Regions from separate parts of the Variovorax raffinosi genome, predicted to be linked through region 1. Evidence: riboswitches for the same ligand, from Rfam matches in the RefSeq annotation. Region 1 holds a riboswitch; the other holds the start of a gene.
What was found. Region 1 has a riboswitch for manganese ahead of ACSFB7_RS15720 (TMEM165/GDT1 family protein). Riboswitches for the same ligand answer to the same signal wherever they lie in the genome.

Region 1 (3,397 bases):
CGAGAAGCGCCAGTCGGTCTTGAAGCTCACGAGCAGGAACTTGGCCGTGGCCTGCGCCAGTGCCTTGCTGAGCTGGCCGCGGTGGTTGCGTGCCGGGTCGAAGTAGTCGAGCGCGCGGGTGATCAGCAGGTAGGTGTTGGCGTCGAAGTACTCGCTGAACTTGTCGCCCTGGTAGCGCAGGTAGCTTTCGATCTGGAACTCGACGTCCTGCGTGGAGTAGCGGTAGTCGAGGCCGACCGTCTCGCCCTCGACCGCGCTGCGCAGGATGCGGCCGAACTTCTCGTTCATCACGTCGTCGCTCAGGTACGTGATGTGGCCGATCATGCGGGCGATGCGCAGGCCGCGCTTGGGGATCACGCCGTGTTGGTAGAAGTGGCCGCCGTGGAAGTCGGGGTCGGTCACGATGGCGCGGCGCGCGACTTCGTTGAAGGCGATGTTCTCGGCCGTGAGGTTGGGTGCGCTGGCCACCACCACGGCGTGCCGCACGCGGTCGGGGTATTGCAGTGTCCAGGACAGCGCCTGCATGCCGCCGAGGCTGCCGCCCATGACGGCAGCGAGCGTGCGGATGCCGAGTGCGTCCAGCAGCGCGGCCTGGGCGTCGACCCAGTCTTCGACCGTCACCACCGGGAAGTCGGCGCCGTAGACCTGCCCCGTGGCCGGGTTGACGTGCATCGGGCCGGTCGAGCCGAAGCACGAGCCGAGATTGTTGACGCCGATCACGAAGAAGCGGTCGGTGTCGACCGGCTTGCCGGGCCCGACCATGTTGTCCCACCAGCCCTCGGAGCGGGCCTGGCCCTCGTAGACCCCCGCGACGTGGTGCGAGGCATTGAGCGCATGGCACACCAGCACCGCATTGCTGCGATCGGCGTTCAAGGTGCCATAGGTCTCGTAGGCGAGTGTGTAGTCGCTGATCGACGTGCCGCTGCGCAAGGCCAGCGGGCCCGCGAACTGCATCGACTGCGAAGTGACGACCAAAGGTAACGGCATGAATGAAAAAACCCGGCCTCGCCAAAAACGAGCCGGGTCTGCCGCGCCTGTCTTTAGCTGAATTTATAAAGCGCCCGCAAGCTGAAGCAAATCGGCGCAAGGGGCAGTATATCGCCCCGTCGGATAACGACTACCAGCCGATGATCATGATGATGCCCAGCACCAGGAAGATCGCGGCGGAGATGCCATGCACGAGCTTGATGGGAACGCGCTTGACGATCTTGTCGCCCAGCCACACCACCGGTGCATTGGCCAGCATCATGCCCAGCGTGGTGCCGGCGACGACCCAGAAGTAGTCCTGGGTGAAGCGGGCCGCGAGCATGACGGTGGCGATCTGCGTCTTGTCGCCCATCTCGGCCAGGAAGAACGCGACGACCGTGGTGCCGAAGACGCCGAAGTGCGAGACGCCGGGGGCGTCGTCATCGTCGAGCTTGTCGGGAATCAGCATCCAGGCCGCCATTGCGATGAACGAGCCGCCCAGGATCCAGCGCAGAACCTCGGGCCCCAGCCAGTGCGTGATGTAGTTGCCGACGGCCCCCGCAAGGGCATGGTTGACGATGGTGGCGGCGAAGATGCCCAGCACGATCGGCCAGGGTTTCCTGAAACGGGCCGCGAGCAAGAGAGCCAGGAGTTGGGTCTTGTCGCCCATTTCGGCGAGCGCAACTACGCCGGTTGCTACGAGAAAAGCTTCCATGATGAACGTGGGTTCCTTGGGCCGAAGGACGCAATTGACCGTGCAACACCTTCGGCCATATTTCCCGAAGTTGCACGGTCAAAGGTCTCGCCAGGTGTTCTCACTGCACGCGCCATGTCCTGTGTGGGGCAGGACAAGTCTGTTGACGCGGGCCCTTCTCGCAAATCGGAAGGCGGCTACTCCCCAATGACGGGGCGGATTCTACCTGTAGCGCCAAGGACCTCTTCTCAATTCCGTAAGCGTGCGCTAGCTTTTAAAGTTTTGACAAGTGCTACCGCAAGAAGCAATTTTCTGCTTGCATTTCGCATATTTCACCCATAATGCACGAGCCTCCCTCTTCATTTTGGTGGGGAAGCAGTTCGGTGATCGGTCAGTTTCGCGCGACTCGACGGCTCTCGTTTGAGTGATGCTTTCGGGACTCCATCGCTTTTCTTGATGTGTTTATAGGAGTCCCTTGATGGGCAACAAACTGTACGTCGGCAACCTGCCTTACTCGGTGCGCGACGGTGATCTCGAGCAGGCCTTCGGCCAGTTCGGCGCAGTGACCAGCGCCAAGGTCATGATGGAACGCGACACGGGCCGCTCGAAGGGCTTCGGCTTCGTCGAGATGGGCAGCGACGCGGAAGCGCAGGCAGCCATCACCGGCATGAACGGTCAGCCTTTGGGCGGCCGCAGCGTCGTCGTCAATGAAGCACGTCCGATGGAAGCACGTCCTCCGCGCAGCGGTGGTGGCGGCGGCTACGGTGGTGGTGGCGGCGGTGGTGGTTATGGCGGCGGTGGTGGCGGAGGCTACGGCGGCGGCGGTGGTGGCTACGGTGGTGGTGGCGATCGCAGCGGCGGCGGTGGTGGTCGCTCCGGTGGCGGCGGCTACGGTGGCGGTGGCGGTGGCCGCAGTGGTGGTGGCGGCGGTGGTGGCGATGGCGGTTTCCGCAGCCCCTACGGCGCTGGTCCCCGTGGCGGCGGCGGCGGTGGCCGCAGCGGTGGTGGTGGCGGCGGCTACGGTGGTGGCGGCAACAGCGGCTACTGATCCCCGCGCTTCAACGCACACAGACAAAAGGCTCCCTCGGGAGCCTTTTTCAATGGATCTGCGCCTGGCGCTTTGTCTTCTTCAGGCTTCGCCGCTGCGCTTCTTGCGCTCGCGGCCCTGCACCGCCCGGTCGAGCACGGCATTGGGCAGCATGCGCATGATCTTGGCGACCACGCCCATCTGCCAGGGAATCACGCGGTAGCTCGTGCCGGACTCGATGGCGCGCAGCGCCTGCGCGGCGAAGTCCTCGGCCTTCATCAGGAAGGGCATGCCATAGCGGTTGCCTTGCGTGAGCGGCGTGTCGATATAGCCAGGGCAGAGCGTGACGACCTTGACGCCGCTGTTGCGCAGCTCCCCGCGCAGGCTCTCGCAGTACGCGACCACGCCGGCCTTGCTGGCGCAATACGCGCCATGCCCCGGCAGTCCGCGAATGGCGGCCACGCTGGCGATGCCGACCAGCCGTCCGCTGCCACGCTTTCTCATGGCCTCCACGAACGGATGGAAAGTGGCCGCCAGCCCGACGTTGTTGGTGGCGAAGGTCTGCGCCAGCACGTCGAGGTCCGCACGCTGCGCGGTGTCGATGCCAACGCTGATGCCGGCATTGGCAATCACCACGTCGGGCAGTCCCTGCTGCGCGATGCAGGCAGCGCCCGCGGCCACGATGCTGTCCGTCTGCGCCACGTCGGCGC
Region 2 (3,397 bases), on a different contig from region 1:
CAGCAGCCCGATGCCGGAGGTCTCGTTTTGCCCGGGAGGGCCGACGGCCACCAGCTCATCGGTCAGCAGCGGCACTTCGAACACGCCCTCCTGCCTGAGCGGCTCGCGGGTGATCGCGATGTCCACGTCCAGTTCGTCGATGAAGCGGGCGCTTTCGTCGACGGAAATGATCGGGCACAGATCGGGGTGCGCCTGCAGCAACCGGTCCACGCGAGGCTGCAGCCAGCCGCTGGCAACGGGCGCGGGACACACCAGCGTGACGAGGCGATCGTCCATGTAGGTTTCGATGCGGCTGAGCCCGTTGCGAATCTGGTTGAGCGACTTGCTCACGCTGTCCAGCAGCAGGCTCCCCGCCACGGTCAGCTCCACGCCGCGCCCCTTGCGCCGGAACAGCGGCTGGCCGACCTGCTGCTCCAGCTGCGAGATCTGGTGGCTGACGGCGGATTGCGAGACGCAAAGCTCCTCCGCCGCGCGGGAATAGTTGCCCAAGCGTGCGGCCGCCTCGAAGCCGATCAGGAATTTGAAAGAAGGCAGTCTGGCGTTGGACATATGAATCCAGTTGATTGATGGGTCCCAAAAATATCGCTTTTTTATCAAAGGAATTCAAGTCAGAGTGAGCAGCTCTGAAATTTCCATAGAAGGACACCTTGATTTCCAACGATTTCGACGCCCGCCGTGCCGGGCTGCGCATGCCCGCCGAATGGGAGCCGATGGCCGCCACCTGGCTGGGCTGGCCGGTGCTGGAGCACCGCGAAGAACTCTGGGGCGCGCACTACGAAGCGGTCTGCCAGGCCTTCGGCCTGCTGGCGCGCACGATCGCCCGCTACCAGCGCTGCATCGTGGCGGCGCACACCACGCTGGCGGCCAGGGCCCAGGCGATCTGCGGTGCGAACGTGACCGTCGTGCCCATCGCGGCCGAAGACAACTGGCTGCGCGACTGCGGCCCGATCTTCCTCGTCGACGAGAACCGCATCGCGCAGACGGCGGTGGGTTTCCGCTTCAACGCATGGGGTGAGAAGTACCACCCCCATGACGGCTGCCGGCGCGCTGCACAGGACATCGCAACGCTGGCGCAGGTGCCGCTGGTCAAGTCGGACATGGTGCTCGAAGGCGGCGCCTTCTACGTGGACGGGCAAGGCACGCTGCTGACCACCGAAAGCTGCCTGCTGCACGGCAACCGCAACCCCCGCATGCGCAAGCCGGACATCGAGGCCGAACTGCGGCGCATGCTGGGCGTGCAGAAGATCGTCTGGCTGCCGGGCAATCCGGCCGAGGTCGAGACCGATGGGCATGTGGATGGCATCGCGTCCTTCACCGCGCCGGCCAGGATTCTCTTCAATGCGGCCGACCCCGATCAGGGCGAGTACCACCGGGCCATGCAGGAGAACCGCCGCGCGCTGGAGCTGGCCACCGATGCGCATGGCCGGCCCTTCGAGATCCTCGATCTTCCGGTGCCGCGCGACGCCCACAACTACGGCAGCGCGCGTTTTTGCGACATCTACTCGAACTACATCCTCGTCAACGGCGCGGTGATTTCCACCGCGTTCGGGGTGCCGCAGGACGCGCAGGCGCGCCAGGTTTTTGCCCGTGCCTTCCCGGATCGCCGGATCGAACTGCTGCCCATCGATGCCATCTCGCTGGGCGGCGGCGCGACGCATTGCTCGACGCAGCAGCAGCCGATGCTGGGCAATCGCCTGGCTGTTTGCGGAATGTGAACAGGCCCTACAATCGCGGCTCCCTTGGGGAGTAGCCGGCTTCCGGATTCCGGATTCCGGAAGCGCTCACGTCAACATACTCGGTTTGCACCTTGCAAACCGTGGCGTGAGCAACCGACAGGTTGGCGAGACCAGCGGCGCATGGACACGGCATTGGCCGGCGGGTTCGTGCGCTGCGGCGTCTTGACCCGGCCTTTCTTGCTACTTCCCACCATGAACATTGCCTCCACGATCCTTCTTGCATTCGCCATGTCGACGGATGCTTTCGCCGCTGCCGTCGGCAAAGGCGCAGCACTTCGCAAACCCTCCTGGCGCGAGGCCTTGCGCACCGGCCTCATCTTCGGCGTCATCGAGGCGCTGACACCCGTCATCGGCTGGGCCGCCGGCCTGGCCGCTGCCAGCTACGTCGCCCAGTGGGACCACTGGATCGCGGTCACGCTGCTCAGCGTGCTGGGGCTGCGCATGATCTGGGCGGGCTTCGGCGCGCCCGATGCGGTGGAAGACAAGCCCGACCGCAATTCCTTCTGGACGCTCGCGATCACCGGCTTCGCCACCAGCATCGACGCGATGGCGGTGGGTGTCGGGCTGGCCTTCATCAACGTCAACATCGCCTGGACCGCGCTGGCCATCGGCCTTGCCACCATGGCGATGGTGACCATCGGCGTGATGGTCGGGCGCGTGCTGGGCGCGGTGGTCGGCAAGCGCGCGGAAATCCTGGGCGGCGTGGTGCTGATCGGCATCGGCTTCCTGATCCTGTACGAGCACCTGAACGGCCTGGCCTGAGGCGCTGAAAAAAATGGGCGCCCAGCGCCCATTTTTGAACCCCTAAGTACTAGCATCCGGGGCACAAGACAGACAAGGACCCCATGGAGACGTACCCAACCCTTCGCCAGGCCACAGGCGTTGCCCGCATTCTCAGCAAGCGCTCGTCCTGCACCATCGTGGTCTATCGCCAGGCGGATGAGCGGTTCGTGGCGGCACACTCCACCGACCGCGTCGATGGAGCCATCGAAAGCGTGTACCGCGACGGTTACCTCGTGCCGACGCTCCTGAGCAAGACGACACGCTGACGCGTCAGCGGCCGCGGGGCGCGTCCGCCGCGTCCGCCGCGGCCTGCATCGCGATCCACTCCCACACCGCACGAATCGCCGGCTCGTTCTCGCGCCCGCTCGCGGTCGCCAGAAAGTAGCTGCCGGTGTCGAGCGCAGGCCCGAACGGCTGCACCAGTGCGCCGTTGCGCACCTCTTCCGCCGCCAGCGTGAGGCTCAACAGCGCCACGCCATGGCCGCCGAGAGCGGCGAGCATCGCGTGCGTTTCGTCTGAAAACGAAAGGCCCGAAGCCTTCAGCGCCCGTCCCCTTGGCGGTGCGATGCCGGCCTCGCGAAACCAGCGCGGCCACACCGCCGGCGCCAGTGCCTGCGGCTGCCAGTCGCAGTGAATCAGCTGGTGCTTCGGCAGATCGCCCACGCGCGCCAGGCCCAGCATCGGACTGCACAGCGGCGCATAGCGCTCGGGCATCAGCTCGCGCGACGCGAGGCCGGGCCAGTTGCCGCTGCCCGAGCGCACCGCGATGTCGGCGTCGCCCCTTGCAAGGTCGACCAGCGTGTCGCTCGCGTGCAGCCGCAGTTCGATGCCGGGGCAGGCCTCGCGAAAAGCCACCATGCGCGGCAGCACCCACCGCG

Region 2: it holds a riboswitch for manganese, as region 1 does, so the genes downstream of both, mntP (manganese efflux pump MntP) here and ACSFB7_RS15720 (TMEM165/GDT1 family protein) in region 1, are expected to answer to the same signal.

What each region holds. Positions count from the first base shown of each region.
Region 1 covers NZ_JBPJZR010000004.1:335,905-339,301, forward strand. Annotated here, with positions in the region: gene metX (homoserine O-succinyltransferase MetX) at 1-987, opposite strand, end outside; gene ACSFB7_RS15720 (TMEM165/GDT1 family protein) at 1,118-1,681, opposite strand; yybP-ykoY riboswitch at 1,699-1,878, opposite strand; gene ACSFB7_RS15725 (RNA recognition motif domain-containing protein) at 2,139-2,708, shown strand; gene ACSFB7_RS15730 (SDR family oxidoreductase) at 2,790-3,397, opposite strand, start outside.
Region 2 covers NZ_JBPJZR010000001.1:106,367-109,763, reverse strand. Annotated here, with positions in the region: gene ACSFB7_RS00510 (LysR family transcriptional regulator) at 1-549, opposite strand, end outside; gene ACSFB7_RS00505 (agmatine deiminase family protein) at 648-1,715, shown strand; yybP-ykoY riboswitch at 1,735-1,913, shown strand; gene mntP (manganese efflux pump MntP) at 1,929-2,498, shown strand; gene ACSFB7_RS00495 (hypothetical protein) at 2,582-2,785, shown strand; gene ACSFB7_RS00490 (LysR substrate-binding domain-containing protein) at 2,790-3,397, opposite strand, start outside.